DNA from 2 places in the Mesorhizobium sp. M7A.F.Ca.US.002.01.1.1 genome. Region 1 is predicted to be linked to the other one. Evidence: predicted binding sites of a transcription regulator. Region 1 holds the regulator's gene; the other holds the start of a gene.
The links. Region 1 encodes PhoB, which activates phosphate uptake and scavenging genes when phosphate is short. Its sites were predicted from a motif close to TGTCATNNANCTGTCAT; they were not measured.
Positions count from the first base shown of each region.

Region 2: a site for PhoB is predicted at 5,224-5,240, ahead of phnF (phosphonate metabolism transcriptional regulator PhnF). Genes of this name have one in related genera too.

Region 1 is NZ_RZQE01000027.1:323-7,668, reverse strand. Features, by position in the region: gene EN932_RS05445 (ATP-binding cassette domain-containing protein) at 115-915, opposite strand; gene EN932_RS05440 (sugar ABC transporter permease) at 927-2,279, opposite strand; gene xylF (D-xylose ABC transporter substrate-binding protein) at 2,422-3,462, opposite strand; gene EN932_RS05430 (ROK family protein) at 3,732-4,979, shown strand; gene phoB (phosphate regulon transcriptional regulator PhoB) at 4,996-5,685, opposite strand; gene phoU (phosphate signaling complex protein PhoU) at 5,702-6,409, opposite strand; gene pstB (phosphate ABC transporter ATP-binding protein PstB) at 6,436-7,254, opposite strand; partial or broken gene EN932_RS05410 (ABC transporter permease subunit) at 7,272-7,346, opposite strand, start outside.
Region 2 is NZ_RZQE01000227.1:770-8,115, forward strand. Features, by position in the region: gene phnL (phosphonate C-P lyase system protein PhnL) at 1-384, opposite strand, end outside; gene phnK (phosphonate C-P lyase system protein PhnK) at 593-1,369, opposite strand; gene EN932_RS20890 (alpha-D-ribose 1-methylphosphonate 5-phosphate C-P-lyase PhnJ) at 1,366-2,265, opposite strand; gene EN932_RS20895 (hypothetical protein) at 2,271-2,546, opposite strand; gene fosX (FosX/FosE/FosI family fosfomycin resistance hydrolase) at 2,543-2,962, opposite strand; gene EN932_RS20905 (carbon-phosphorus lyase complex subunit PhnI) at 2,959-4,071, opposite strand; gene phnH (phosphonate C-P lyase system protein PhnH) at 4,073-4,684, opposite strand; gene phnG (phosphonate C-P lyase system protein PhnG) at 4,684-5,145, opposite strand; gene phnF (phosphonate metabolism transcriptional regulator PhnF) at 5,278-6,027, shown strand; gene EN932_RS20925 (zinc-binding alcohol dehydrogenase family protein) at 6,105-7,124, opposite strand; gene EN932_RS20930 (ABC transporter permease) at 7,191-7,346, opposite strand, start outside.

The DNA.
Region 1 (7,346 bases):
CCCTGAGCAATGTCGGACCTTTATGCGCAAGTCGCCCTGCCAACACAATGCCAAGGCCAAGCCATCCCTACGGCTGGCATATCACGTGTCCGGCAACCGCGATCTGGCTTGATCTCAGGCCGCGATCTTCAGCGCGCCCGGTCCGGGAATGGCGCCTGGCGGGCATTTGCCCAGAATGATCATGCCCAGCACCTCGTCCTGGGTGACATCAGTGGTGCGGGCGGTGCCGACCACCTGGCCGTTCTTCATGACGCAGACCCGGTCGGCAAGCTCGAACACATCGTGGATGTCGTGGCTGATCAGGAAGATGCCGATGCCGTCGGACTTGAGCTGCTTGACCAGTTCGCCGACCTGCGCCGTTTCCTGCGGACCAAGTGCGGCCGTCGGCTCGTCCATGATCAGGATGCGGGCGTTGAACAGGATCGCACGCGCGATCGCCACCGATTGCCGCTGGCCGCCCGACAGCTTGATCACCGGCTCCTTGAAACGCTGGAACCGGGGATTGAGCCGACCCATCACCTTGCGCGCCTCGGCCTCCATGGCAACGTCGTCGAGCGTGCCCCAGGCGGTCATCAACTCGCGGCCGAGGAACAGATTGGCGGCGGCGTCGACATTGTCGGCCAACGCCAGCGTCTGGTAGATCGTCTCGATGCCGTATTTCTTGGCGTCGCGCGGGTTGGAGATCGATGCCTCCTCGCCGTTGACGAAGATCTGGCCCGAATCGCGCTTGTAGGCGCCGGACAGGATCTTGATCAATGTCGACTTGCCGGCGCCATTATGGCCGAGCAGCGCCACGACCTCGCCGGGGAAAAGATCGATCGAGGCGTCGTCGACGGCGCGGATGCCGCCAAACGCGATCGAGATGTTCCTCATGTCGATCAGCGCGGTGGCTGCAGGAGCAGTCTTGTCAGTCATGGCATGCCCTCCTAGACGCGCTTGCGATAGACGGTGTCGAGCCACACGGCGATCACCAGTACGGCGCCGACGACGATGCTCTGCAGCGGCGAGTCGACACCAAGCAGCACCATGCCGGACTGCAGCGACTGCATCAGCAGGGCGCCGAGCATGGCGCCGATGATCGTTCCCGACCCGCCGGCTAGCGATGTGCCACCGATCACGGCGGCTGCAATGACGAGCAGCTCGTCGAGCGTTCCAAGCACGTTGGTGGCCGAATTCTGCCGGGCCGAGGAGATCGCCGCGGCAATCGTGGCCAGCACGCCCATGATCATGAACACCTTCATGGTGATCCAGCGCGTGTTGATGCCGGCGAGATTGGCCGCCTCGGGATTGCCGCCGATGGCGAAGACATAGCGGCCGAAACGGGTGCGGTTGGTGATGAAGGTCATGACCAGCCCGACGGCGACCGCCATCAGCACCGGTATGGCGATACCGTGGGCGATGAACAGGCCGCCTTCGGGAACGGTGATGTTGTTGGCGGCCGCATATCTGTTCACGATGCCGATCGGCCAGGGGTAGGAGTTGGCGAGCCAGACCGCACCCATGATGGCGCCGCAGGTGACGACACCGAGCAGCGCCTCGGCCCAGATCGGACGTAGCGGAAAACGGAAACGCTTGCGCTGCACCCGCCCGTTGAACAGCCCAAACACCACGGCGAGGCAGGCGACGATCCCGACAACCCAGCTCCAGGTTGCGCCGATCGATCCCGCCGGCCCGCCGCCCATCAGCTGAAAGGTGGCGTTAAGCGGCGCCACGGTCTGGCCTGATGTGACCCACCAGGCAGCACCGCGCCAGACCAGCAGGCCGCCCAGCGTCACGATAAAGGCGGGCACTTCGAGATAGGCGATGACGAAGCCTTGAAAGGCGCCGATCAACAGGCCGAGCGCCAGGCCGATGACCAGCGCCAGGACCCAGATCCACGGATTGCCGAGTTCGAGCCCGACAAAACGCACCAGGAAATGCACCTGGGCAAATCCCATCACCATGCCGATCAGGCCCTCGGCGGAACCGACCGACAGGTCGATGTTGCGCATGACGATGACCAGCACCATGCCGCAGGCCATGATGGCGACCGCGGATGTCTGCACCGACAGGTTCCACAGATTGCGCGGCGTGAGAAAGGTGCGGCTGTCGAAATCGAGCGGGTTGACGCCGAGGCGCAGGCTGGAAATGACATGCAGCCCAATCCAGATGACCAGCAGCGCGCCGATCATGCCGAGCATCCGGGTGTCGATCTCGGTCGCCTTCAGGAACCGGGCGACGGCGCCGAGTTCCGACGCGCGCGCCGTATCGGCCTGCGGGTTGGACGTCGTGTCGGTCATGATTTCCTCCCACCGGCTGGCCGTCTGACGCGCATGCCGGAGCCCAGCCTAGAAGCTATCCGCATGATGCGGAAACACAATTCTTTGAGAAAACGCCGCGGCTTTTGGGCCGCGGCGTTCAGATATTTCGAAGTGGTCCGGATCAGTTACAGGCCGCGACGGTGCCGGCAGCGACACCCGCGCAGACTTCGTCCTTCTTGATCCAGCCAGCGTCGATGACGACGTTGAGATTGTCCTTGGTGATGGCAACCGGAGTCAGGAACAGCGACTTGACGGTGTTGCCGCCCGGCGTCGTGAAGTCCTTGGCGCCGGCGATGTCGCTCGTCTTCTTGCCGTCGGCCAGTTGCGAGGCGATCTCGGCGGCATTCTTGCCGAGCTCGCGCGCGTCCTTCCACACCGACACGGTTTGCGTGCCCAGGGCGATGCGGTTCAGCGCGGCGTGGTCGCCGTCCTGCCCCGAGACCGGCACGGTGCCGGCCAAGCCTTGAGCCGTCAGCGCCGCGACGACGCCACCGGCAGTGCCGTCATTGGCCGCGACCACCGCGTCGACCTTGTTGTCGTTGGCGGTCAGGAACTGTTCCATGTTCTTCTGGGCGTTGGCGGGCAGCCAGCCATCCGTGTAGGCTTCGCCGACATTCTTGATCTTGCCGCTGTCAATGGCTTCCTTGAGCACTTCCATCGAGCCCGAGAACAGGAAGTCGGCATTGGGATCGGCACCGGAGCCCTTGATGAAGACGTAGTTGCCTTCCGGCTTGACCTTGAACACTTCGCGGGCCTGCATGCGGCCGACTTCCTTGTTGTCGAAGGTCAGATAGAAAACGTCCTTGTTCTCGATCAACCGGTCATAGCCGACGACCGGAATGCCTTCGTCCAGCGCCTTCTGCACGGCCGGGCCGATGGCCGAAGCATCCTGCGCCAGGATGATCAGGGAATTGGCGCCCTGCGAGATCAGGCTTTCGACGTCGGTAAGCTGCTTGCCGGGATTGGACTGCGCATCGGCGGAGATGTACTTGTCGCCGGCGGCCTCGATCGCCGTCTTCATGGCGGCCTCGTCGGTCTTCCAGCGTTCCTCCTGGAAATTGGACCACGAAACGCCGACGACCTTGTCCTTCGCCTGCGCGACAGACGCGAGCGTCAGCGACATGGCGGCACCCGCCAGGATGGCGGCTGTGAATCTTTTCATATTATCCTCCCTGCGCCGCGTATGGCGCGACCAAACTGGCCCGAGGGCCGGCACAGAGGCCCTATTTTTTCGAGCCTCGAAAAAATACTGGGCCAACGCCCGAACGCTGTCAACATCGATTCTGATGGATTTTGATGTCGTCTCGAATTTTTTTCGGGCCTCGGAATAAATAAATGACACGGCGCGCGGCTTCTGCCAGTATTTGACCGCGTCACCGACAGCGTTCCAGGGCAGGAAGAACCGCGGCGACCGGGAGGATATGAAAGAGCATGTCGGTCGGAATCCGCCACGACGATTTGCGCCGCCGCAACCGCGCGATGGTGATCGCCGCGGTGCGCCGCGCCGGACAGCCGTCGCGCACCGAGATCGCCGCAACCACAAGCCTCAGCCATTCGACGATCTCGGCGATCTCATCCGACCTGATCGTCGAAGGCATCCTGACCGAAAGCAAGCCGAGCGAGGCCGGCTCGCTCAAACGCGGCCGTCCGCAGGTCGGCCTCAGCCTCAATCCGGAAGCGGCCGCGGTAATGACCGTGGTGCTGTCGCTGAACTTCCTCTCGGTCGCCGTCATCGACTATGCCGGCCAGGTAATATCCGAGGAACAGCGTCGGCTCGACACGCTGACGATGTCGCGCGACTCGCTGATCGGTGAGTGCACGGCAATCGTGCGGCGCCGCCTGGAAGATCCCGACCTGGACGTGCGCAGCATCGCTCGTATCGCGCTGGCCGTCCAGGGCATCACCGACACCCGTGCCCGCGCCATGCTGTGGTCGCCGATCACGCCGCACACCGACATCGCCTTCGCCGACATATTCGAAGAGGAGTTCGGCGTCCCCGCCATTATGGAGAACGACTGCAACATGATGGCGGTGGCGCTGCGCTGGCGCGATCCCGATCGTTACCGCGACGATTTCATCGCTATCCTTTTGTCGCACGGCATCGGCATGGGGCTGGTGCTGAAGGGCGAATTGTTCACCGGCACCCATTCCTCGGGCGGCGAATTCGGCCACATGATTCATCGGCCGAACGGGGCGCTGTGTCGCTGCGGACGGCGCGGCTGCGTCGAAGCCTATGCCGGCAATTATGCCATCTGGCGCAACGCGCGGCAGATGGGCGAGGATGCAGAACCCGTCGCCGATGTCAGCGACGCCGACATGCGCGCCCTGGCTGCCGCCGCCCGCGAGAGGGACGGACCGGAGCGGGAAGCCTACCGCAAGGCTGGCGAAGCGCTCGGCTACGGCCTCGGCAGCCTGTTCGCGCTGATCGATCCGGCCCCCGTCGCCATGGTCGGCGTCAGCGCCGCCGCCTTCGACCTGATCGAGCCGGCATTGCGGCAAGCGATTGCCCAGACCGCCGGCGGCCAGCATTCCAAGTCGATTTCCTTCGACACCGAGCCGAACGAACTGCCGCTGATCCGCGAAGGCTGCGCCATGCGGGCGCTGATCTTCGTCGATCAGGAGATTTTTGCGCCGGGCGTGCAGGCGAGATCCGGTCTCGGCGGCAAGAACGTGGCGTGAGTTCAAACGAGGGAGTTCAGTCCTCGCGAATGGCGTAACCCGCCCCACGGATGGTGCGGATGACATCGGGCATACGGCCGTTGTTGACCGCCTTGCGCAGCCGGCCGACATGCACATCGACCGTGCGTTCGTCGATGTAGATCGTCTCGCCCCAGACATTGTCGAGCAGTTGGCTGCGCGAGAACACGCGGCCTGGATGGCGCATCATGAATTCAAGCAGGCGGAATTCCGTCGGCCCGAGCCGGATTTCGCTCTTCTTGCGATAGACACGGTGCGATTCGCGATCGAGCACGATATCGCCGACCTTGAGCACGCTGGACAGCACTTCCGGCTTGGCCCGGCGCAGCAGCGCCTTGACCCTGGCCATGAACTCCGGCGTCGAGAAAGGCTTGACCAGATAGTCGTCGGCACCGGTCGAGAGGCCGCGCACGCGGTCGCTTTCCTCGCCTCGCGCGGTCAGCATGATGATCGGCAGCCGCTCGGTCTCGGGACGCATCCTTAGCCGGCGGCAGAGTTCGATACCGGAAACCGCAGGCACCATCCAGTCGAGCACCAGAAGGTCTGGAACGTTCTCCTGCAGCCGGATTTCGGCCTCGTCGCCGCGCGTCACCACCTCGACCTGGTAACCTTCGGATTCGAGATTGTAGCGGAGCAGCACGCCTAGCGGCTCCTCATCCTCCACCACCATGATGCGTGGCGCGATCATCGGCTGGTCACCCCTGTCATGCCGCTGGCGCGGACATTGCCGTCTCGTCCTGCTTCGGACGATTGGCTGGCAACTGCGTGCCGGTCAAAACATAATAGGCATTTTCGGCGATGTTGGTCACGTGGTCGCCGATCCGCTCGAGGTTCTTGGCGCAAAACAACAGGTGCGTGCACGCCGTGATGTTGCGCGGATCTTCCATCATGTAGGTCAGCAGTTCGCGGAACACCGATGTGTATTTGACGTCGATGCGTTCATCATTGTTTCTGAGCGTGGCAAGCGCTGCCGCGTCAGCGGCGGCATACTCGTCGACGACCCCCTGCACCTGGATCAGCACCAGCTGCGCCATCGCGTCGATCGAATGCGAAAGGTCGTGCGGCGTGACGCTCAGCCCGACAGTGCCGACGCGCTTGGCGATGTTCTTGGCAAGGTCACCGATGCGCTCGAGGTCGCCGGCCATGCGGATCGAACCGACTACCGCACGCAGATCGTTGGCCATTGGCTGGCGCTTGGCGATCAGCGTGATAGCACGATCGTCCAGCTCGCGCTGGCGTGCATCCATGATGGCGTCGTCGGAAACCACCCGCTGCGCCAGCGCATTGTCCGAATTGAGCAAAGCCCTGGTCGAGCCACCGACCATCGAGCGGGCGAGATCGCCCATGTCGCGGATCAGCTGGCTGATCTGCTCCAGATCCTCATCGAAAGATGCGACGGTATGTTCACCCATGATCTTCGTCCCTCATATGCCAGAGATCAGCCGAACCGGCCGGTGATGTAGTCCTGGGTGCGTTTGTCGTCGGGGGTGGTGAACATCTTGTCGGTGGCGCCCTCCTCGACCAGATAGCCAAGATGAAACATCGCGGTGCGCTGCGACACGCGCGCTGCCTGCTGCATCGAATGGGTGACGATGACGATCGTATAGTTCTGACGCAGTTCGTCGATAAGTTCCTCGACGCGAGCGGTGGCGATCGGGTCGAGCGCCGAACACGGTTCGTCCATCAGGATCACCTCGGGTGACACGGCGATGGCGCGTGCAATGCACAGGCGCTGCTGCTGGCCACCGGAAAGACCCGTGCCAGGTTCCTGCAAACGGTCCTTGACCTCGTTCCAGATCGCCGCCTTCTTCAGGCTGGACTCGACGATCTGATCCATGTCGGCCTTGCGCTTGGCCAATCCGTGGATGCGCGGACCATAGGCGACGTTCTCGTAGATCGACTTTGGGAACGGATTGGGTTTCTGGAACACCATGCCGACGCGCGCCCTGAGTTCGACGACATCGATGTTCTTGTCGTAGATGTCCTCTTCGTCGAGCGTGATCTTGCCGGTTACCCGTGCTGAATCGATGGTGTCGTTCATGCGGTTGAGGCAGCGCAGGAAGGTGGACTTGCCGCAGCCGGAGGGGCCGATCAGCGCCGTCACCTGGTTCAGGCGGACGTCGAGATCGACGTCGAACAGCGCCTGCTTCTCGCCGTAGAACACGCCGACCTTGTCGCCGCGCATTTTTATCACTTCGTTCGACTTCATCTTGTCGCCCACTGCGTTTTCAAGGGACTGTTCGGTCATGATGTTCATACCAAAATGCCTTTTTTCTACCAGCGCCGCTCGAACCGACGCCGAAGCACGATCGCGGTGATGTTCATGGCCATGAGGAAGACGAGCAGGAT
Region 2 (7,346 bases), on a different contig from region 1:
GGCAATCTCGCGATCCTCGCCGCGCTCGACCAGCGGTTCGGCGACGACGTCGAGCGCCGAGACGCGCGGCACGGTGCGCAGGAACTGGCTGACATAGCCGATCGTTTGCCGGCGTATGGCCAGCACGGTGCGCGGGCTGGCGGTGGCGAGGTCGATCAGCCCATCACCATGCGTGACGATGATCTGGCCTTCGTCGACGGCGTAGTTGCCGTAGAGCATCTTCAGGATCGAGCTCTTGCCGGCACCGGAAGGACCGCCGAGCACGGTGCATTCGCCAGCCCTGATCGAGAACGAGACACCGGCGACAACAGGCAGTTTGATGCCGTCGCGCAGGTGCATGGTGAAACTCTTGGCGACATCGGAGACAACGAGGGGGGTTGCCATCAGAAGGGCCTCCAATTGTCGTTCGTTTGCGGGCCAACGCCCGCCTCTGCCTTGCCAGGCATCTCCCCCTCAAGGGGGGAGATCGGCAGCTTTCTCGTTGCGCTTGTTCTGCAACATTGGAGAGTGGCGAAACCGAGGACGATAGCCAATCTCCCCCCTTGAGGGGGAGATGGCCGGCAGGCCAGAGGGGGGTGCCTTGGCGCCATCGTCAAACCTGCAAAATCGAGGAAACAAGCAATTGCGTGTAGGGCGCGCGGGGATCGTCGAGCACGCGGTCGGTGAGGCCGCTTTCGACGACGCGGCCGTCCTTCATCACCATCATGCGCTGCGACAAGAGCCGCGCCACGGCAAGGTCGTGGGTGACGACGATGGCCGCCAGACCGAGATCGGTGACCAGACCACGCAGCAGGTCGAGCAGGCGGGCTTGCACCGAGACATCGAGGCCGCCTGTTGGCTCATCCATGAACACCAGCCGCGGCCCGGTGACGAGGTTGCGGGCAATCTGCAGGCGCTGGCGCATGCCGCCGGAAAAGGCCCGGGGCTCGTCGTCGATGCGGTCCTCGTCGATCTCGACACGCGACAGCCAGTCGACGGCGGTGGCGCGGATCCTGCCGTAGTGACGGTCGCCGACCGCCATCAGCCGCTCACCGACATTGGCGCCCGCCGACACCGTCATGCGCAGACCGTCGGCGGGGTTCTGATGGACAAATCCCCAGTCGGTGCGCATCAGGAAGCGGCGCTCGGCCTCGCTCATGCGGTAGAGCTCGCGGAACTGGCCGTCGCGCATGCGGTAGCTGGCGGAGCCGGAGCTCGGCAGCAGCCGCGTTGACAGGCAGTTGAGCAGCGTCGTCTTGCCGGAGCCGGATTCGCCGACGACAGCCAGGACTTCGCCCGGCCACAGGTCGAAGGAGACGTTGTCGCAGCCGACGCGCGAACCGTAGAATTTAGAAAGTGCTGCGACACGCAGCAGCGGTTCGTCGGTCATTGCGCCGGCTCCCTTGTTCCCGAGGCAAGATGGTTTTCCGGGGCAAGATGGCCGCGATAGCCGTCCGCTCGCCGCTTCTCGCAATGGTCCGTGTCGGAGCAGACGAACATGTGGCCGCCATGGTCGTCGAGGATGACTTCGTCGAGATAGACGTTCTCGGCCGCGCACAGCGCGCAGGGCTGGTCGAAGGTCTGGACCTCGAACGGATGATCCTCGAAGTCGAGGCTGACCACTTCGGTGAAAGGCGGCACCGCGTAGATGCGCTTTTCGCGGCCGGCGCCAAACAGCTGCAGGGCCGGCGAGCGGTGCATCTTGGGATTGTCGAATTTCGGCGTCGGCGAGGGGTCCATCACATAGCGGCCCTCGACCTTGACCGGATAGGCATAGGTGGTGGCGATGCGGCCGTGCTTGGCGATGTCCTCGTAGAGCTTGACGTGCATGAGGCCATATTCCTCCAGCGCGTGCATTTTGCGCGTTTCGGTCTCGCGCGGCTCGAGGAAGCGCAGGGGTTCGGGGATCGGCACCTGGTAGACCAGCACCTGGGCCGCCGTCAGCGGATGCTCGGGAATGCGGTGACGGGTCTGGATGATGGTGGCGCTGGCAGTGTCGGTCGTCACCGCGACATTGGCGACTTTCTTGAAGAAGGCGCGGATCGACACCGCATTGGTGGTGTCGTCGGCGCCCTGGTCGATGACCTTCAGCACATCGTCCGGGCCGATGATCGAAGCGGTGACCTGGACACCGCCGGTGCCCCAGCCGTAGGGCATCGGCATTTCGCGCGAAGCGAACGGCACCTGGTAGCCGGGAATGGCGATGCCCTTGAGGATCGCCCGGCGGATCATCCTTTTGGTCTGCTCGTCGAGATAGGCGAAGTTGTAGGTGGCGATGTCGGTCATGGCGATCACATCCACATTGTGCTATCGAATTGGCGTCCAGGACGCGGATACAGGGGCGAATTCAGATAAACTCGACCGGATGGATGCATCTCGGAATTCTGTTGGTGGTGTTCGCCGGCGTCGTTCTCTTCTTCCTTCGGCGCATGATTTTGCCCGGCCCCAAAGAAGGCTCTCAAGGTGAGTCCGTGGGCGTCGGGAATGGTGATTACTCCGGGTATGACGGCTATGGCGGTCATTCCCACGATGGTGGCGGCCATGGTGGCGTCGGGCACTAAATTCATTCCGCAGCCTCCAATCCCCTGGCATAGCGCGCCAGCCGCTCATTGAGCGTGCCGGTGTGCAGTTCGAACATGTGGTTGTCTTCGTCGTAGAAATAGATCGAGCGGCCTTCACCCTCGACGCGCGGGCGCGGCGGGCGCATGTCGAGGCCGAGCCTGCCGATGCGCTCGGCATAGCGGTCGAAATCGGCGTCATCGATCTTGAAGGCGATGTGGTTGTAGCTGCGCTCCGGCAAGGGTTCGCCCTCCATGATGGCGACCCAGATGTCACCGATCAGGAAGAATTTTTCGCGCGACAGCGAGAACTGCCTGGCGTCGCTGGCATAGACTTCGCGCGCGTCGAATACGCCCTCGAGGATTTCGGTCATCCGCTCGAGATCGCGGACGATGAAGGTCATGTGGGAAAGGCCCTCGATCATTCCGCGGCCTCCCGCTTCTCTTCGACCTTCACGGGGTTTTCGCGCGCGTCATATTCGGTGCGCATGCGGCGTACGAGATCGAGTTCTGCCTGGAAGTCGACATAGTGCGGCAGCTTCAGATGCTCGACGAAGCCGGTCGCCTGGACATTGTCGGAGTGCGAGATGACGAACTCCTCGTCCTGGGCCGCGGCGACGACATCCTCGCCGAGCTCTTTCGCGCGCAGCGCCCGGTCGCAGAGTGCCACGGCCATCGCCTTGCGTTCGCTCTGGCCGAAGACCAGGCCGTAGCCGCGGGTGAATTGCGGCGGCGCCTTGGCCGAGCCTTTGAACTGGTTGACCATCTGGCATTCGGTGACGCGGACAGTGCCGAGCGGCACCGCGAAGGGCAGTTCGGGCACGTCGAGCTCCAACTCGACTTCGCCGATGCGGATCTCGCCGACGAAGGGGTGGTTGCGGGCATAGCCGCGCTGGGTGGAATAGCCGAGCGCCAGCAGGAACCCTTCATCGCCGCGTGACAGCGCCTGCAGGCGGATGTCGCGCGCCATCGGGAATTCGAGCGGCTCGCGGGTGATGTCGCCGGGGACATGGTCCTGCGGCATGTCGCCATCCGGTTCGATCAAGCCTTCGCGGGCGAGGATCGCCGAGACGCGCGGCATGGCTTGCGCTTCCGTGTCGCGCAGCAAGGGCTCGGCGACATCGGCGCCGGCGGCAAGCTCGGGATCGAGCAGCCGGTGGGTGTAGTCGAAGGTCGGTCCGAGCAACTGGCCGCCGGGCAGGTCCTTGTAGGTCGCCGAGACGCGCCGCTCGACCAGCATGTTGGCGGTGTCGATGGGCCTGGAGTAGCCGAAGCGCGGCAGCGTGGTGCGGTAGGCGCGCACCAGGAAGATCGCCTCGATCATGTCGCCGCGCGCCTGGACGATGGCGAGCGCGGCCAGTTCACGATCATAGAGCGAGCCTTCGCTCATCACCCGGTCGACGCCGAGCGCCAGCTGCTCGACGATCTGGTCGAGACGAAGGGCGGGCACCGAACGGTCGCCACGCCGGCGGTCGGCCAGCAGGCTGTGGGCGTTGGCGATTGCCGCTTCGCCACCTTTTACCGCGACATACATCTTACGCCTCCATCGTCTTGATGCGCGTCGTGCGCGGTAGGCAGGCGATGCCGCCTGATGTGGCGAGGATGATGTCGACGCCGCGCGGAAAGCGCTTGATATTCTGCTTCCACTGCTCGACGAAATGGCGTGGCATCTGCGCCGGCGCGATCGTGGCGCTGGTTTCGATGCCGGGACCTTCGAGCAATAGCGGCGTGCCGGAGACCAGATCGCTGACCTGCAGGATCAGCGTGGTCGAGCGGTCGGGATAATCCTGCGTGCCCTGCGAAAAGCCATCGAGCGCCATCATCTCGGCAGGTGCTGCGATCAAGGCGAAATGCGCATCGGCCGGTGTGTTGGCCAATGGCGCGCCGGTATGGAACCCAAGCCACGATCTGATCGCGGTGGAGGCCTGCAAAGCCGGGTCGAGCCAGAGCGGCGTGTCATTGTCGCACAGCGCCAGTGCGATGGCGCCGGCGGTAGCCGAGAGCGGCACCGGCGGGCGGGCGAAGGCCGGCAGCGGTTGCACGCTGCCCGGCCGAGCCATTGCGTCCATCACGGCGCGGAACACGGTCTGGGCGTTGAAGACCGGATCGGCGAACCCGCCCTCGATCGATTGCGCTGCAATGTCCATCAGTCTTCTCCGCGAACCATGGTGAAGAAATCGACCTTCGTTGCCGCCGTCTCGGCGCGGCGTTTTTCGTGCGCCAAGGTCAGAGCCGACCGCAGAGGCGCTATCAGTCCGGTCTCGACCTCATTGCGGCGGGCAGGGTCCTGCCATAGGGCGTCGGCGATAGCCGCCAGCTTCGCCTTCTGCTTGTCGCGGCCAAGCGCATAGCAATGGCCGACCTGTCCGGTGGGTAGCCTGACCGTGGCGCGGGTGACGGTCGCCTCGCCGACATTGAAAGGGGCGCCGCCGCCGCCGATGCGGCCGCGCAGGGTGACAAGGCCGGTTTCGGGGCCGCGCAACAGCTCGGCGTCCGAAGGCAGTCCGGCCTCATTCCAGAGCCGTACGATGTCATCGCCGCTGGATTGCGTAAGGGTTGCCATGGCGGCTTTGCGCTCGGCCTGGTCGCGGGCTTCCTGTCCTCGCATCAGCAGCATTCCTCTTTGTTAATTTGTCTATTGATGTAGACAACTATACAAATTATATCTATTATCTAACGCGTGTCCATGACGGGTGGATGACAGCGATAGAAGACTGGGCGCTGGAAGGTTGGGGCAATGATGGTCGGGCGGCTGTTAGCGGACAGCATCGAGCGGCGCAGTGGCGTTTCGCTGTGGCGGCAGATCGCCGACAAGATCCTGCATGCGATCGCCATCGGCGATTTCACGGAGAATGCAGCGCTGCCGCCGGAGGTGGCGCTGGCAGAACGCTATGGCGTCAACCGTCACACGGTGCGCAACGCCATATCAGCCCTTGTAAGGGAAGGCGTGCTGCGGGCCGAGCAGGGGCGCGGCACCTTCGTACTGTCGCGCAAGCGGCTGTCCTATCCGATCGGGGCGCGCACACGTTTTTCGACAGGGCTGCAAGGGCAAACGACGGAACGGCACATCGTCCTGCTCGCCTCGTCGGTCGAGCCGGCCAGCCAGCGCGTCGGCGAGGGACTGGGTCTTCCCAAGGGAGCCGATGTGATCCGGTTGGAAACGCGCGGCGAAGCCGACGGACGGCCGGTGTCGCGCGCTGCCGGCTGGTTCGAGGCCCGGCGCTTTGCCGGCATCGATGCCGCGATGGCGGAAACAGGCTCGATCACCGCATCGCTGGCGCGGTTCGGCATAGACGACTATCTCAGGCAATCGACCGTGCTGTCGGCGCGCCATGCCGATGCGGCGGACCTTGCCGACCTCGACCTGCAGCCGGGCGCCATCGTGCTGGTCACGGTTGCCGTCAACGTCACGCCGGACGGCCAGCCGATCCAGTTTTCCGAGTCGCGCTTTCCGGCCGAACGGGTGGAGCTGAAGCTGTCGGCGCTGTAGGGAGTGCCCGGCCCAGCTCGGCCGCATTCACTTGCCAGCGGCGGCGCATTTGAGGACCGGCTTCGCCGCCTGCCATGTTATAACCCCACCTCGATCACAGCCTTGATCAGGCCGGATTTCTCATGCGCCCAACGAGCCAGATCGCGCGGCGTGGCGGCGAGTGTGGTGCGGTGTGTGACGAGCTTGGCCAGTGGTACGGCCCCGTTGCGGATCGAGGCGGCGACATGGTCGAAGTCGGCGCGCAGCGCGTTGCGGCTGCCGATCAGCGTCATCTCGCGCTTGTGGAATTCCGGATCGGAAAAGCTGATGTCGTCCTTGACGACGGAGACCAGCACCAGCGTTCCGCCATGCGCGACATGGGCGAAGGCCGACTGCACCGACTGGGTGTTGCCGGTGGCGTCGAAGACCACATCGAAGCCTTCGCCTGATGTCGCTTCCCTGATCAGATCGGGCACCGCGCCGCGCGAGCCGTCTAGGGTCTGGAAACCAAGCTCGTTTCCAGCGAAGGCGAGCCTTTCACTGCTCATGTCGAGCAGCGTCACGTCGAGCCCGGCGATGCGGGCGAAGATGGCGGTGCCGAGCCCGATCGGGCCGGCGCCGATGACCAGCGTGTGGGCGCCGGGGTCGGCGCGGGCGCGCCGCACGGCATGCGCGCCGATGGCCAGGAACTCGACGGCAGCGGCGTCGGCCAGCGAAAGGCCGTTGGCCGGATAGAGATTTTGCGCCGGCACCAGGATGCGTTCGCACATGGCGCCGTCGCGATGCACGCCAAGCACCTCGATCCTGACACAGCAATTGGGCTTGCCGTGCCGGCAGGCGATGCACTTGCCGCAGGAAAGATAGGGGTTGACGACGACGGGCTCACCAATGGCCAGTTCGACGCCTTCGCCGGTCTCCATCACGGTACCCGAGACCTCATGACCCATGATGCGGGGATAGGCGAGGAACGGGTGCTTGCCCTCGAAAATGTGGTAGTCGGTGCCGCAGATGCCGACATGGCTGACCGCCACCAGCGCCCAGCCGGGAGGCGGTGTCTCGGGTGCGGGCCGGTCTTCAAGGACAAGATCGCCGGGCGAACGGCAGAGGACGGCTTTCATGCGCTAATCCAGTCATGAAATCGCCGGCCCGTTGGTGTGGCGGACCGGCGGTTGATTGCGGGGTCGCTACTTGCCGCGGCGGCGCAGGCCGTCGAAGTAGACGATGATGATGATCAGCGCGCCGGTGATGATGCGCTGCCAGAACGAATTGACGTTGAGCAGGTTGGCGCCGTTGTTGATGGTGGCCAGGATGAAGGCGCCGAGCAGCGGCCCATGCACCGA